One region of the Kitasatospora sp. NPDC001132 genome, then DNA from elsewhere that is predicted to be linked to it. Evidence: riboswitches for the same ligand, from Rfam matches in the RefSeq annotation. Region 1 holds a riboswitch; each other region holds the start of a gene.
The links. A riboswitch is a leader RNA that binds a small molecule or an ion and turns the genes downstream of it on or off. The one in region 1 is predicted to bind cobalamin.
Positions count from the first base shown of each region.

Region 2: linked by a shared signal. The riboswitch ahead of ACWDBE_RS18740 (HoxN/HupN/NixA family nickel/cobalt transporter) and the one ahead of ACWDBE_RS08065 (ribonucleoside-diphosphate reductase subunit alpha) in region 1 are both predicted to bind cobalamin.
Region 3: linked by a shared signal. The riboswitch ahead of ACWDBE_RS09760 (cobalamin biosynthesis protein) and the one ahead of ACWDBE_RS08065 (ribonucleoside-diphosphate reductase subunit alpha) in region 1 are both predicted to bind cobalamin.

Region 1 covers NZ_JBSFKF010000004.1:253,727-258,933, forward strand. Annotated here, with positions in the region: gene ACWDBE_RS08055 (glycoside hydrolase family 26 protein) at 1-673, opposite strand, end outside; gene ACWDBE_RS08060 (hypothetical protein) at 845-1,858, opposite strand; cobalamin riboswitch at 2,209-2,334, shown strand; gene ACWDBE_RS08065 (ribonucleoside-diphosphate reductase subunit alpha) at 2,527-4,932, shown strand; gene ACWDBE_RS08070 (ribonucleotide-diphosphate reductase subunit beta) at 4,953-5,207, shown strand, end outside.
Region 2 covers NZ_JBSFKF010000012.1:126,600-131,806, reverse strand. Annotated here, with positions in the region: gene ACWDBE_RS18760 (thioesterase family protein) at 1-12, opposite strand, end outside; gene nusB (transcription antitermination factor NusB) at 153-590, opposite strand; gene efp (elongation factor P) at 595-1,158, opposite strand; gene ACWDBE_RS18745 (aminopeptidase P family protein) at 1,235-2,341, opposite strand; gene ACWDBE_RS18740 (HoxN/HupN/NixA family nickel/cobalt transporter) at 2,573-3,688, opposite strand; cobalamin riboswitch at 3,718-3,931, opposite strand; gene ACWDBE_RS18735 (ArsR/SmtB family transcription factor) at 4,013-4,396, shown strand; gene ACWDBE_RS18730 (hypothetical protein) at 4,447-5,207, shown strand, end outside.
Region 3 covers NZ_JBSFKF010000005.1:273,373-278,579, reverse strand. Annotated here, with positions in the region: gene ACWDBE_RS09765 (alpha/beta hydrolase) at 742-1,848, opposite strand; cobalamin riboswitch at 2,220-2,352, shown strand; gene ACWDBE_RS09760 (cobalamin biosynthesis protein) at 2,460-3,509, shown strand; gene ACWDBE_RS09755 (cobyric acid synthase) at 3,506-5,020, shown strand; gene ACWDBE_RS09750 (putative cobaltochelatase) at 5,017-5,207, shown strand, end outside.

The DNA of each region.
Region 1 (5,207 bases):
CGACGATCCCGGCCGGGCCGCCGCCGTTGTCGGGCAGTTCGGTGCTGCTGCCGTCGCAGTTCTGCTGCACGCCCGCCGCGCCGTAGCCGCCGTCCTCGGCGCGCGGGTGGCCGTTCCAGACGGCGGAGAGCAGGTCGACGGCGTCGTCGGTGTACTGCCAGCCGGCCCGGCAGGTGGGCCAGCGGCCGGCCGAGTAGGACCGGGGATTGCCGACGCCCCAGCCGTTCTGGCCGTAGCCGGGGCCGAGGTCGGTCTCCACGAAGCCGGGCAGCTTGCCGGTGATGTCGGCGGCCTTCTTGTAGTAGTAGCCGACCTGCTTGGTGCCCCGGTAGTCCCCGTACTCGGGGTTGTTGCGCTCGTTGTGCGCCTCGACGTGCTGGCCGATCACCGTGCCGCCGCTCTGCCCGGTGCGGGCCTGGGACTCCAGGTCGGCGAGGAACTGCTGGACGGCGCGGGCGTTCGGCGAGGCCTGCGGGTCCCGGGCGAGCAGGTCCCGGCCCACCTCCGGCGGCAGGGTGCGCCCGGGCAGGCCGACCGACACCGGGACGCGCGGGAGCTGTTCGCCGTCGGCCCGGCCGTCGTGGTCCAGCAGGAGGACCGCTCCCGCGGCGGCGACGATCCCGGCCGCGGCCAGGACGGCGGGCTTGCCGCGCAGGGCTCTGGGCAGGGCCACTGACCGCTCCTCCGGTTGCTCGCCGGCGCCGCCCCCCACGGACGCAACCGGAAACGCGTACGACATGACTGTCCCGAGAGCCTGCCACACTCCCCCCGGCCTGCGCGAACAGTAGGCCGGGGGGCCGGGGTGTCACGGCGGATCAGCCCGCCCGCGGGACGCCCCGGCGGATCAGCCCGCCGAGGCCGGAGCGGTGCCCTGGACGCCGGGCGCGGCCGAGGACGCGGCCTTGGCGCGCTTGAGCAACTGCCCCTTCACGTGCTCCGCGAACCCGGAAGCCGCCGCGGTCGCCGTGGCGTCCGGGGCGTTGCCGCCCTTCGCCGAGCCCTCGACCGTGAAGTAGCCGTACCGGCCCAGGCTGTTGTGGGTGCCGGTGCAGCCGGCGCCGGCGCAGAAGGCCGGCGCCCCGGCCGCCGGCGCGCCCTTGAGCTGCCCGGTGAAGTTCTTCAGCGCGGTCTCGGCCTGGAGCTTGCGGTCGAAGACCGCCACCCCGACGGTGACCGCGCTCTCACCGGAGACGTACGTCGCCCGGAGCACCTGCTGGCACCCCTGGTCGCCGAGCACCTTGCCCAGCCCGCCGGTCGTGGAGTTCCCGTCCCAGCAGGGCGAGTCCAGCGCCACGACGGTCCGGTTCCAGGTGGCGCCGTTGATCGTCACCTGGAGCGCGGAGAACAGTGCTCCCGCGTCCTGCGGCGCCGGGTCGGTGGCGGCCTCCCAGATCGGCTTGGACGGGTCGTCCGGCTGGCCGCCCGGCGTGCCGGACGTACTCGGAGGCACGACCGGCTGGGTGCTCTTGACGGCCGTCGGGGAGCCGTCGTCCTTCTTGCCCTTGAACAGCACCACACCGCCGGCGACCAGGCCGCCCACCACGGCGACCGCGGCCACCACGCCGATGACCCTCATCCGGCGACGGCGCTTGCCCTCGGCCTCGTTGCGGTCCGCCAGCGCGTCCCAGTCCGGCTCGGCCCGCTGCGGCGGGACCGGCTGCTGGGGCTGCTGCTGGAGGTGCCACTGGGGCTGCGGCTGGGGGGCCGGCTGGGGCTGCGGCTGCGCGAAGGGCGGCGGCGCGACGGGCTGCGGCTGGGCGTGCGGCGGCTGCCCGACCGGCGGAGCCGGCTGCGGCGCGGGCGCGACCGGCTGCGGCACCGGCGGGATGGGCTGCGCGACCGGCTGCGCCGCCGGCACGACCGGCCCGTACGAGGCCGGCGGCGGCCCGAAACCCCCGCTCGGCGGCGGTACCGGACCAGGTACCACCGGCTGCTGACTCTGTGCGCCCCCCGGCCCGGCGGGAGGCGTTCCCTGCGGCCCCTGCCCAGGTACGCCAGTTCCGTCGCTCATGCGCCCAGATCGTAGGGCATCCTCGTGTCCGCCGATCCTCCCGGTGACCATTCCGTATCGAAACCAGGACGCCCCCGGCCCGGTTCCGGGGCCTCGCAGGGCCATCCGGGGCCACGTTTCCGGTACCACCGGTCATCGCCCCGACACGCGGCGCCGCACTACATCTGGGGTCGCTTCAGGGAGACACCACTACATGTATGCTCGCTTCTGCTGTCGATGCAGGGGAACCCGGTGCGAATCCGGGACTGCCCCGCAGCGGTGTGCGGGCGGCTCCAGCAGCCGTACCCGCGAGTCCGATGACCTGCCGACAGCGTGCGCCACGGCCCTCCCGCAGAGGCCGCGCCGACACGAGCAGTACCCCTCCGGGCCTCGCGGGCGGGCCGGGGAGTCACCGTCGCGCGACGCCGTCTGCGTTCGTGCCGTGCTCCCCTGCCCCGATCGGCCCGGTGGCCCCCGATCACCGCCGCCGATCGCCGCCAGGAGAGAGCGCCTTGACCACCGCCGCCTCAGCCACCCTGCCCGCCCAGGGCACCGGTACCGCCTTCACCGACCCGACGGTCTCCGACCCCGGCGGCGCCCTGCTGCGGCTGCTCACCGACCGCAGCACCGACCTCACCGAGGTCGACCCCGGCCATGTCGCCGCCGCCGCTCTGCGCGGCCGCCACGCCGGCTCGGACTTCGCCGAGCTGCGCGGGCTGGCCGTGGACGCCGCCGCATCGATGATCGCCGAGGACCCCCAGTACTCGAAGCTGGCCGCCCGCCTGCTCGCCCTGGAGATCGTCGACGAGGCGAACAGCCAGGGCTCGGTGTCCTTCTCCGCCTCGATCGCCGTCGGCCACACCGAGGGCCTGATCGGCGACACCACCGCGGACTTCGTCGCCAAGCACGCCGCCGCCCTGGACGCGCTGATCGACACCACCGGCGACGACCGCTTCGAGTACTTCGGCCTGCGCACCGTGCAGTCCCGCTACCTGCTGCGCCACCCGATCACCCGCAAGGTGATCGAGACCCCGCAGCACTTCCTGCTCCGCGTCGCCTGTGGCCTGGCGGTCGGCGACAGCGAGCAGTCGGTCCGCGAGGTGGCCGAGCTGTACGGCCTGATGAGCCGCCTGGAGTACCTGACCTCCTCGCCGACGCTCTTCAACTCCGGCACCCGGCACCCGCAGATGTCGAGCTGCTACCTGCTCGACTCCCCGCTGGACAACCTGGACTCGATCTACAACCGCTACGCGCAGATCGCCCGCCTCTCCAAGCACGCCGGCGGCATCGGCCTGTCCTACTCGCGCATCCGCTCGCGCGGCAGCCTGATCCGCGGCACCAACGGCAAGTCCAACGGCATCGTGCCGTTCCTGCGCACCCTCGACTCCTCCGTCGCCGCCGTCAACCAGGGCGGCCGCCGCAAGGGCGCGGCCTGCGTCTACCTGGAGACCTGGCACGCCGACATCGAGGAGTTCCTGGAGCTCCGCGACAACACCGGCGAAGAGGCCCGCCGCACCCACAACCTCAACCTGGCGCACTGGATCCCGGACGAGTTCATGCGCCGGGTCAACGCCAACGAGGACTGGTCGCTGTTCTCCCCGGCCGACGTGCCGGAGCTGGTCGACCTGTGGGGCGCCGACTTCGACGAGGCCTACCGCAAGGCCGAGCAGGCCGGCAAGGCCGTCCGCACCATCCCGGCGCAGACCCTGTACGCCCGCATGATGCGCACCCTGGCGCAGACCGGCAACGGCTGGATGACCTTCAAGGACGCCTCCAACCGCGCCGCCAACCAGACCGCCCTGCCGGGCCGCACGGTGCACTCCTCCAACCTGTGCACCGAGATCCTGGAGGTCACGGACGACTCCGAGACCGCCGTCTGCAACCTGGGCTCGGTCAACCTGGGCGCCCACGTCGCCGCCGGCGCCTCGGCCGACGACCTGATCGGCGCGATGGACTGGGAGCGGCTGGACGCCACCGTGCGCACCGCCGTCACCTTCCTCGACCGCGTGGTGGACATCAACTTCTACCCGACCACCGAGGCCGGGACGTCCAACTCCCGCTGGCGCCCGGTCGGCCTCGGCGTGATGGGCCTCCAGGACGTCTTCTTCAAGCTGCGGATCGACTTCGACTCGGCCGAGGCCAAGACCCTCTCCACCCTCATCGCCGAGCGCATCATGCTCACCGCCTACGAGCGCTCCGCCGACCTGGCCGAGCAGCTCGGCCGCCACGAGGCGTACGGCGAGACCCGCGCCGCCCGCGGCGAGCTGCACATCGACCACTTCCCGACGGCCGCCCCGCAGTGGGCCGACCGCTGGACGGCGCTGCGCGCCCGGATCGCCGAGACCGGCCTGCGCAACTCGCTGCTGCTGGCCATCGCGCCCACCGCGACCATCGCCTCCATCGCCGGCGTGTACGAGTGCATCGAGCCGCAGGTGTCCAACCTGTTCAAGCGCGAGACGCTGTCCGGCGAGTTCCTCCAGGTCAACCCGTACCTGGTGCGCGAGCTCAAGGAGCTCGGCGTCTGGGACCAGCAGACCCGCGACGCCCTGCGCGACGCCAACGGGTCCGTCCAGGAGCTGAACTGGCTGCCGGCCGAGGTGCGGTCGCTGTACCGCACGGCCTGGGAGCTGCCGCAGCGCGCCCTGATCGACCTGGCCGCGGCCCGCATGCCGTACCTGGACCAGAGCCAGTCCCTGAACCTGTTCATGGCGGCGCCGACCATCGGCAAGCTCAGCTCGATGTACGCCTACGCGTGGAAGGTCGGTCTGAAGACCACCTACTACCTGCGTTCGCGCCCGGCCACCCGCATCGCCCAGGCCGCGTCCGGCACCGCCAGGGCCGCCGCGCCGGTGCCCGTGAACACCCCCTCCCTCACCCCGGAGCAGGAAGCCGCCATCGCCTGCTCCCTGGAGAACCCCGAGTCCTGCGAGGCCTGCCAGTGAGCACCCCCGAAGACCGCAAGATGCTGCTCGACCCCGGCTTCGAGCTGACCCTGCGCCCGATGCGCTACCCGTCGTTCTACGACCGGTACCGGGACGCCATCAAGAACACCTGGACGGTGGAGGAGGTGGACCTGCACTCCGACGTCGCCGACCTCGCCAAGCTCAGCGAGGGCGAGCGGCACATGATCGGCCGCCTGGTCGCCTTCTTCGCGACCGGTGACTCGATCGTCGCGAACAACGTGGTGCTGAGCCTCTACAAGCACATCAACTCGCCC
Region 2 (5,207 bases), on a different contig from region 1:
CGCCGTGGTCATGTGGCGGGACCTGCCCTTCACGCGTGGTTCCGGACGTCAAGTTACTGACAAGTAGGTCCACAGCCTACGCCGACCGGGGGAAACGCGGAACGGCCGCCGGACACCTGTTCGGGTCCGGCGGCCGTTCACGGGGGCGCCTGTTACCGGCGGATGCCCGGCTTCAGCTCCAGGAAGCGGGCGAGCATGCCGTTGACGAACGCCGGGGAGTCGTCCGTGGAGAACTCCTTGGCGATCTCGACGGACTCGTCCAGGACGACCGCGTCCGGGACGCCGTCCTCCCAGATCAGCTCGTACGCACCGAGCCGCAGGACGTTGCGGTCCACGATCGGCATCCGGTCGAGGGTCCAGCCCACGGCGTACTGCTCGATCAGGTCGTCGATGCGGCGGGCGTGCTGGACGTACCCCTCGATGAGCTCCATGGTGTACTCACCCACCTGCGGGGTGCCCTCGTCGGGCTTGGGCTCGCGGGCGCGGGCCACCCAGTCGGCGAGGACCTGCTGCGGGTCGACCCCGCGGTGGTCGGCCTCGAAGAGGATCTGGAAGGCCCTGGTGCGGGCCTTGCTGCGTGCGGCCGACACGGACTTACTTCACCCGGCCGAGGTAGCTGCCGTCGCGGGTGTCGACCTTGACCTTCTCGCCGGTGGTGACGAAGAGCGGGACCTGGATCTCGGCACCGGTCTCCAGGGTGGCCGGCTTGGTGCCACCGGTGGAGCGGTCGCCCTGGACGCCCGGCTCGGTGTTGGCGATGGTCAGCTCGACGGCGGCCGGGAGCTCGATGTACAGGACCGAGCCCTCGTTCTGCGCGACGAGGGCCTCGAAGCCCTCCAGCAGGTACTTGGCGGCGTCGCCGACGACCGACGGCTCGATGGTCAGCTGGTCGTAGGTGTCCATGTCCATGAACACGAAGTTCTCGCCGTCCTTGTACGAGAACTGCATGCCGCGCTTGTCGACGTTGGCGGTCTCGACCTTGGTGCCCGCGTTGAAGGTCTTGTCGACGACCTTGCCCGTCAGGACCTCCTTGAGCTTGGTACGCACGAAGGCCGGGCCCTTGCCGGGCTTGACGTGCTGGAACTCGACGACGGACCAGAGCTTGCCGCCCTCCAGCTTGAGGACCATGCCGTTCTTGAGATCGTTCGTGGAAGCCACGGGCGCACTTACTCCTGGATATAGCTGTCAAGGAACCAAGGGGTGCGTCCTGCCGCCCACGGCCCGGGGGCCGCGGTCACAGGGCGAGGAGCTCCTTGGTGGTGATGGTGAGCAGCTCGGGCCCGCCCTCTTCGAGGGGGCGCACGACGAGCGTGTCCTCGATCCGGACTCCGCCCTTGCCCGGGAGGTGGACCCCTGGGCCGACGGTGACCGGTACGCGGCTGTCCAGTTTACCCATGTCCGCCGGACCGAGTCGCGGGGCCTCCCGGATCTCCAGCCCGATGCCGTGGCCCACCGGGTGCGGGGAGGCCTCGGTGTGGCCGGCCGCCTCCAGGACCTGCCGGGCGGCCCGGTCGGGTACGCACTGCTCCACCCCTGGTCCGAGCGCCTCCCGCCCGGCCCGCTGGGCCCGGAAGACCAGCCGGTGCAGCTCCACCTGCCAGGGTGCGGGAGCGGCGCCGATCACGAAGGTGCGGGCGGTGGAGACGCCGTAGCCGCGGTACTGGGCGCCCATCACCACGGTCAGGAAGTCGCCCTCCTCCACCCGGCGGTCGGTCGGCTGGTGGGCGGCCTGGCCGGAGTGGCTGCCGGTGCCGACCGAGACCGGGAAGGCCGCCCGGTCGGCGCCGTGGTCGATCATCCGGCGCTCCAGCTCCATCGCCAGGTGCCGCTCGGTGCGGCCGACCAGGATCGACTCCAGCAGCTCGCCGAGCGCCTGGTCGGCGATCTCGGCGGCGATCCGCAGGTCGGCGATCTCGCGTTCGTCCTTGACCACCCGCAGCCGCTCCACGGTCCGGCCCAGGTCCATCAGCCGCGCCCCCTCGGTCAGGCCGCCGACCGCCCGGTGCCGGCTGACGGTCAGGTCGTGCTCCTCCACCGCCAGGCCCGCCACCCCCGAGCGCGCGGCGGCCGACGCGGCGGCCAGCGCGGTGTCCGACCCGCCCGCCACCGGCAGCCGGGTGACGTCCGGGGCGATCAGGTGCTCGCCGGTGTCGTCCGGCGGCAGGTCGTCCGGCAGTGCGAGCAGGGCCCGCTCTCTGGTCAGCAGCAGACTCGCCCCGCAGGGCGCGCAGCCCGTCAGGTACCGCACGTTCGCCGCACGGGTGATCAGCGCCGCGTCGGCCCCGGCCGCACTGCAGTGCTCCCTCACCCGCTCCCGCCGCCCCGCGTACGCATCCGCCATGCGTCGAGCCTACGAACCCCCGGCCCGAACCGCCCGCCGAGCGCCCCCGACAGAACCCCCGGTGCCCCCTGCACGCCCCCGCGCGACCGCGCCGCGCACCCCGCTCCCCGCTCCCCCACCCGGGCGCGTCGTTCGGCGCCGACCCGGTGTCCGGGAACGGGCGGGCCGCGGGCGCCTCCCCGGGTTCGGGGAGGCGCCGTTCCACGTGTTCGGAGGCCGGCGGCCGCCCGGTCACGGGCTGTCAGGCGTCCAGCGCTTCTCGACCCGGGCGAGCTTCCAGTACCCGATCGCGATCGCCCAGACGACCACGAACAGCCCGGCGATGGCGTAGCCGACGTTGTCCAGCGAGATGTCCGCGATGAACCCGGTGACCGGGTCGGTCAGGTCGAGCTTCTCGTGCAGCACCCCGACCAGCTCGATGGTGCCGATGATGAAGGCCACCGCGATCGACAGACCGGTGATGGTCAGGTTGTAGTACACCTTGCGCACCGGGTTGGCGAAGGCCCACTGGTACGCGAAGTTCATGAACGTCCCGTCCAGGGTGTCGAACAGGCTCATCCCGGCCGCGAACAGCAGCGGCAGGCAGACGATCGCGTACCACGGCAGCCCGGAGGCCGCACCCGAGCCGGCCATCACCATCAGGGTGACCTCGGTCGCGGTGTCGAAGCCCAGGCCCAGCACCATGCCGACCGGGAACATCTGCCCCGGCCGGGTGATCGAACGGGTCGCCCGGTTCAGCACCCGGGCCATGAGGCCGCGCGAGTCGAGGTGCGCCTCCAGCTCCTTCTCGTCGAACCGCCCGGCCCGCATCGAGCGGAACACCTTGAGGATGCCGAGCAGCGCCGCCAGGTTGAGCGCGCCGATCAGGTAGAGGAAGGCGCCGGAGGCCGTCGTCCCGACCACGCCCAGCCACTTGTGGGTGGGCGACTCGTCGTCCATCAGCGTGTTCGCCAGCTGCGCCCCGCCCGCCACCAGGGCGGCCATCAGCACCACCATCGAGGAGTGCCCGAGGGCGAACCAGAAGCCCACCGAGACCGGCCGCTTGCCGTCCGCCATCAGCTTGCGGGTGGTGTTGTCGATCACCGCGATGTGGTCGGCGTCGAAGGCGTGCCGCATGCCGAGGGTGTACGCGGTGATACCCAGGCCCACCCCGAAGACCTGGGTGCCGACCGCGTACCGCTCGGGTGCGACCAGGAAGATCAGCGTGCCGAAGGCCGCCACGTGCATGGCCACGATCACCGCCATCAGCCCGGCCGTACGGACGGTGTCCTCGCGCCGCCATCTGAAGGTGGGCAGCGCGGCGGGGCCGGGTCCGGTCCCGGCGGAAACGGTTTCGGGCAGGGTCATGCGGATCACGCTCCAGCACCTCGTGGAAAACCTCGTGAGCTGCCGTGGCCGGTCTCCTGGCTGACGGGAACACCCGCACCCGCCTTCCCAGGCGCACGAGGCGCCCAGTGGCTTCATGGGTGCGGACGACGCTCCTCCGTGGACGGAGGAGCGACCCGATCACAGTGGCGAGGGCCGCTCCGGGCTGGGACCCCTGAGGGTCCGTCACCGGTCTTCCCGAGCACCACGGCGGGGAACACCGTAGGGCCCCGCCCCGACCCATGCAAGGCTGCGCACCTGCGCAGGTGTCCAGGATCACAGGCCCCTGCCTGCGAGAATGTCCGCATGCATCTCGTACCGGAGGACCGCGCGGGCCACCGCACCATCGACGGACACCGGGTCTGCGAGGCCATCGCCGCGATCGGCGAGCCCGCGCACGTCCGGTCCTGGGCCGAGCGGTTCTCCCTGCTCGCGGACCCCGGCCGGCTCGCCCTGCTGCTCGCCCTCCATCGGGCCGGCCCGCTCGCCGTCAGCGATCTCGCCGTCGCCACCGGCATGCGCGACCCGGCCGTCTCCCAGGCCCTGCGGCTGCTCCGCACGGCCGGCGTGGTCACCGGCGACCGGGACGGACGAGTGGTGCGCTACCGGCTCGTGGACGAGGCCATGCGCCCCCTGCTCGACGAGTGCGCCGCCGCCGAGCACCACGAGCCCAGCGCGGCCGCGGGCTGACCCGCACTCGGAACCGCGCCGCGGCCCGACCGGATGAGTACGATCATGCTGTGCCGTCCCACCCCCACGCCTGGCCCGCCGACCGCTGGAACACCCGACCGGTCAGGGCCCGCGTGCTGGCGGTCGCCCGCACCCTCACCTCGGCCACCCGGGTCCTGGACGTCCTCACCCTGCTGAGCCCTGACGGCATCGAGCGCTACTTCACCGTCAACCCCGGCTCCGCCTTCGCCGACCGCGCCCTGGACGAGTACCTGCACGGCCTGTCCGGCTTCACCGTGCTGGACTGGGAGGACGCCGTCCGCCGCCGCTTCGACCTTGCCGTCGCCTGCGCCGTCCACTCCTCCATGCACCGCCTGGACGCCCGCCTCGTCGTCCTCCCGCACGGCGCCGGCTACAACCGCCTGGTCACCGAGTCCACCGGCGACACGGTCAGCGCCGCCGGCCTGTCCCGCAACGAACTCACCCACCGCGGACGGGTGTTCGTCGACGTCCTGGGCCTCTCCCACCCCGAGCAGCTGGACCGGCTGCGGGACTCCTGCCCCGAGGCGCTGGACGTCGCCCAGGTCGTCGGCGACCCGTGCTTCGACCGGATGCTCGGCAGCCGGCGCTCCCGCGACGGCTACCGCGCCGCGCTCGGCGCCGTCGGCGGCCGACGGCTCGTCGTCGTCAGCTCCACCTGGAGCGAACACTCGTTATTCGGCCGCCACCCCGACCTGCCCCAGCGGCTGGTCCGCCAACTGCCAGCCGACGAGTACACGGTGGCCGTCGTCCTGCACCCCAACGTGTGGAGCCGCCACGACCCCGAGGCGCT
Region 3 (5,207 bases), on a different contig from region 1:
CGGCCCCCGTCGCCGGGGTACTCCGTTACGGGGGACACCCGCCCCACCCGGCCTGCCACCGGCGGGCCGTTGGGCCGTTCCGGGGAGACGGGTCACCGTCGCACCGGTACCGATCGTCGGCGGGAGCGGGGCATCACGGTCGCGCGGGTTCCGAGACGTCACGTCGAGCAGTCTTCCCCTTGTACCGGCCTTCTGTCACATCCGGTTGTCCGTACGACAGGGCGAGCGGCGGCGGCACCTCCGCAAGATCGGGCAACAGCGGCAAACCGCCTGGCCGGAAACGTATGGCCTGCCCATGCCATCCCAGGCGCCTCGGTTGCCGGGAATACTCGGCCGGTCACCGTGCGTACGGGTGGGGGGTAAGGGATCGGACCAACTATTGCCCCTGACGACGTGCCGGATTTCGCACCGGCAATCCCCTCCCCCCGACTTCCGGCCGGGCTGTCCAGCCCGAATCCGGACGGATGGCTGGCGGGGGTTGGGGGATCGTGCTGCACGAGAAGTCGGACGGGCCGACTTCTCGTGCGCGCTCGACGTCATGGGAGAAACGTTCATTCGTGGACGGGGGGAAGCCGAACGGAAAAACCGACGGGACCCGGCCGAAAGCGCCCCGCGCGGAGAGGGGGGCTCACGCGGGACGGCTCGTACGGCAGCACTCGCGCGGAAAGGGTCGCATGGAACGGCTCGCGCGGAACGGCTCGCGCGGAACGGCTCGCGCGACAGGACTCGCGCGGAAGGCGGCTAGAGCAACGGAGTGAGCCACCGGCGGAGGAGTTCGGTATAGCGCTCGGGGGCGCTGTTCCAGAGGGTCGCGTGGTCGGCGCCGGGGAAGGCCTGGAGGCTGACCACGTCGCGGCGGGCGGCGGCCAGCTTCTCGGCGGCGCCGAAGGGGGCGATCCGGTCCTCGGGGCTGTGCAGGAGGAGGGTGGGCACCCGCAGGTCGGCGCCCTCGGCGATGCGGCCGAAGTCGGCGAGCTCGACGCCGGTCCGCCCCTCGGCGGCGAGGGCGCCGAGTTCCGCCGCGACGCCCGGGAAGCCGGAGCGGGCGGCGTCCCGGCGGGCGGAGGCCGGGCGGTCGAGCACGGGCGAGTCGAGGACCAGGCCCCGGACGGCGTGCGACCAGGCGGAGCGGGCCGCCGTGTGGAGGACCATGGTCGCACCGAGGGACCAACCGTAGAGGATCACGTTGCCGGCGCCGCTGTGCAGCGCCAGCCGTATCGCCGCCTCGACGTCGCGCCACTCGGTCTCGCCGAAGTGGCTGAGCCCGTCCGGGGAGGCGGGGGCGCCCCGGTCGCCGCGGTAGGTGACGGCGAGGGCGGGCAGGCCGAGCCGGTCGAGGACGGGGAGCACGGGGAGGGTCTGCCGACGGTCGGCCTCGGGGCCGTGCACCAGGATCACCCAGGTGCCGCGTTTGCCGTCGAGCTGCCAGGCGGGAAGGGCGCCGAGCTCGCCGTCGACGGCGGTGTCGGCGAAGGCGAGGCCGAGCGCCTCGGTGGGGTCGCCGAGGTGGACCCGCGGGGTGAAGCGGACCTCGGTGCCGGGGGTGAGGGTGCCCCGGTCGGCGCGGACCAGCCGGCGGGTGACCTCCTGCTCGTCGCCGTGCAGGATCTCCTCGACGACCGCGTGACCGCCGTCCGCCCACTCGACCGCCCAGCGGCCGGGGCGCAGGCTCCCGGGGCCGCGGGTGAAGGTGACCCGGCCGGGGGCGAGGCCGCGGACCACGACCGGAGCGGACTCCTGAACGGTGGTCACCGGACGGACCATCCGCTCGGATGCCCGACGGCCGATCACCAGCACGGCGGCCCCGACCGCGGCGGCCGCCACGACGGCTGCGGTTCCCCAACGCATTTCGCTCCCCGCTCTCCTGCCTCACGGACCGGACGGTGTTCGGACACCAGTTCACCGGCGCCCCGCCCGCCCGGCCACCGGGCTGGGCCGTCCGGGTCACCCGGGCGGCGGACCGGCCCTGCCGAGGAGCCGGCGGCCCTGGCTCTGCCGAGGTGGCGCCGCGGACGGGTGGCGAGGACGGCGGGCCGGCGGGAAGACGAAGGCCGAGGACGAGGACGAGGGCAGGCAGTGGCAGGCCCCGTCCTCGGCCCGCAGCGCCGACCGGTCCCACGGGCGTCAGCGGCGTCCGCGTGTGACCAACCCCTCCGTGACCTCGGTTGACTCCCGGTTCGAGCCCGTGATGGGATCCTGGGGCCAAACGGAGGCATGGAGAGGAAGCCGGTGGAAGTCCGGCGCGGTCCCGCCACTGTCACCGGGGAGCACGCTCGGAACATCGCCACGGCGGGCCGTCGACGGCCGCTGGAAGGCTCCGAGGGTGCGTTCGACCCGGAAGCCAGGAGACTCTCGCCGCCGTCACGTCGATCCAGGGCGCGGACCCTGAGTGAGGACACGCACGCGATGCAGGCTGCCCCGCCCTGCCCGACCCCGAGCTGCCCTCCGCCGTGCGACCGATGATCCCGCCCGCGCCTTCCGCGCGCCGTCCGCTGACCCGCGCCGCCGCGTTCGCGCTCGGCGCCGCCGCGGGCTACGCCGCCGACGCCCGCTTCGCCGACCCCCGCCGGGGCCACCCGGTGGCCGTCTTCGGCAGCGCCGCGACCCGGCTGGAGCGGCGGCTGTGGCGCGACGGCCGCGCCGCCGGGGCCGGGTACACGGCGCTGTGCGTGGGCGCGGTCGCGGCGGGCGCACTCGCCCTGGACCGTACGGTGGGCCGGCGCCCGCTGGGCCGGGCGGCGCTGGCGGCGGCCGCGACCTGGACGGTGCTCGGCGGCACCTCGCTGACCCGGGAGGCGCGCACCATCGGCCGCTCGCTGGCGGCGGGCGACCTCACGGCCGCGCGGGAACGGCTGCCGCACCTGTGCGGACGGGATCCGAGCGCGCTGGACGGGCAGCAGATCGCCCGGGCGGTGGTCGAGTCGGTGGCGGAGAACACCGCCGACGCCGTGGTCAACGCGCTGACCTGGGGCGCCCTGGCCGGCACGCCCGGCCTGCTCGCCTTCCGCGCCGTGAACACCCTGGACGCCATGGTGGGCCACCGCTCGCCGCGCTACGCCCGGTTCGGCTGGGCCTCGGCCCGGCTGGACGACCTGGCGGGCTGGCCGGGCGCCCGGCTGACGGCACTGCTGACGGTGGCAGCCGCGCCCGAACCGCGGACGGCCTGGCGGGTCTGGCGGCGCGACGGCTCCGCGCACCCGAGCCCGAACGCGGGCCAGGCCGAGTCGGCGTTCGCCGGCGCGGTGGGCGTCCGGTTGGGCGGGACGCTGCGGTACGGCGAGCGCGTGGAGAACCGGCCGGTACTGGGCGCGGAGCTGCGGCCGGTGACGGTGGACGACATCGAGCGGGCCTGCGCGCTCTCCCGGCGGGTGGGCGCGCTGGCGCTGGGTACGACGGTCGCGGGGCACGTCCTGCTGCGGGTGCTGGCGAAACGGGCGCTGACAGAACGGGTGCCCGCGGAACGGGTGCCGACGAAGCGACTGCTGCCGAGGATGAGGGGACGGGGATGAGCAACGCACTGCTGGTCGCGGGGACGACCTCGGACGCGGGCAAGAGCGTGGTGACGGCCGGGATCTGCCGTTGGCTCGCCCGCCAGGGCGTGCGGGTCGCGCCGTTCAAGGCGCAGAACATGTCGCTGAACTCCTTCGTCACCTCCGACGGCGCCGAGATCGGCCGCGCCCAGGCGATGCAGGCGCAGGCCGCCCGGGTGGAGCCGGAGGCGGCGATGAACCCGGTGCTGCTCAAGCCGGGCGCGGACGGCCGCAGCCAGGTGGTGCTGCTCGGCAGGCCGGTGGCCGAGGTGGGCGCGCTGGACTACCGCGAGCGCAAGCCCGTCCTGCTGGAGCGCTCCCTGGAGTGCCTGGCCGACCTGCGCCGCCGCTACGACGTGGTGGTCTGCGAGGGCGCGGGCTCGCCCGCCGAGATCAACCTGCGCGACCGCGACATCGCCAACATGGGCCTGGCCACCGCCGCCGCCCTGCCGGTGGTGGTGGTCGGGGACATCGACCGGGGCGGGGTCTTCGCGGCGATGTACGGGACGCTGGCGCTGCTGTCGGCGGAGGACCAGCGGCACGTGGCGGGCTGGTTCGTCAACAAGTTCCGCGGCGACGCGCGCCTGCTGGCACCCGGACTGGACATGCTGCGCGAGCTGACCGGCCGTCCGGTGCTGGGCACGCTGCCGATGCTGCCCGGGCTCTGGCTGGACGCCGAGGACTCGCTGGACCTGTCCACGGTGGTGGACCGGGCGGACGGGCCCGGGCCGCTCGGCGCGGACGTGCTGCGGGTGGCCGTGGTGCGCTTCCCCCGGCTGTCCAACTTCACCGACGTGGACGCGCTCGTGCAGGAGCCGGGCGTGCTGGTGCGCTGGGCGACCAGGCCGGAGGAGCTGGCCGACGCCGACCTGGTGGTGCTGCCCGGCACCCGGGCCACCGTCGCGGACCTCGCCTGGCTGCGCGAGCGCGGCCTGGAGCCGGCCCTGCGGGCGCGGGCGGCGGCCGGCCTGCCGGTCCTCGGGGTCTGCGGCGGCTACCAGATGCTGGCGCACTCGATCGTGGACGAGGTCGAGTCGAAGGCGGGCGCCGTCGAGGGCCTCGGGCTGCTGCCGACGCACGTGCGGTTCGGCGCCGAGAAGGTGCTGGCCCGCCCGGTCGGCGAGGCGTACGGGCAGCGGGTCGAGGGCTACGAGATCCACCACGGAGTGGTGGCGGTCGAGGGCGGGGACGCCTTCCTGGACGGCTGCCGGGTGGGCGCGGTCTGGGGCACGACCTGGCACGGCGCGCTGGAGAACGACGGATTCCGTCGCGAACTCCTGCGCGAGGTCGCCGAGTTGTCCGGGCGGGCGTTCGTCCCGGCGCCGGACACCTCCTTCGCCGCGGCGCGCGAGGCCCGGCTGGACCGGCTGGGCGACCTGATCGAGGAGCACGCGGACACCGACGCGCTGTGGAAGCTGATCGAGGGCGGGGTGCCGGCGGCCGGATCGCTGCCGTTCCTCCCGCCCGGGGCCCCTGGGAGTGACGCATGACCGACGTCCGCTATCCGTTCACCGCGATCGTCGGCATGGCCGACCTGCGGCTCGGGCTGCTGCTGAACGCGGTCTCCCCGGCCGTGGGCGGCGTGCTGGTGCGCGGCGAGAAGGGCACCGCGAAGTCGACCATGGTGCGCGCGCTGGCCGGCCTGCTGCCGTCCATCGCCACCGTGGACGACTGCCG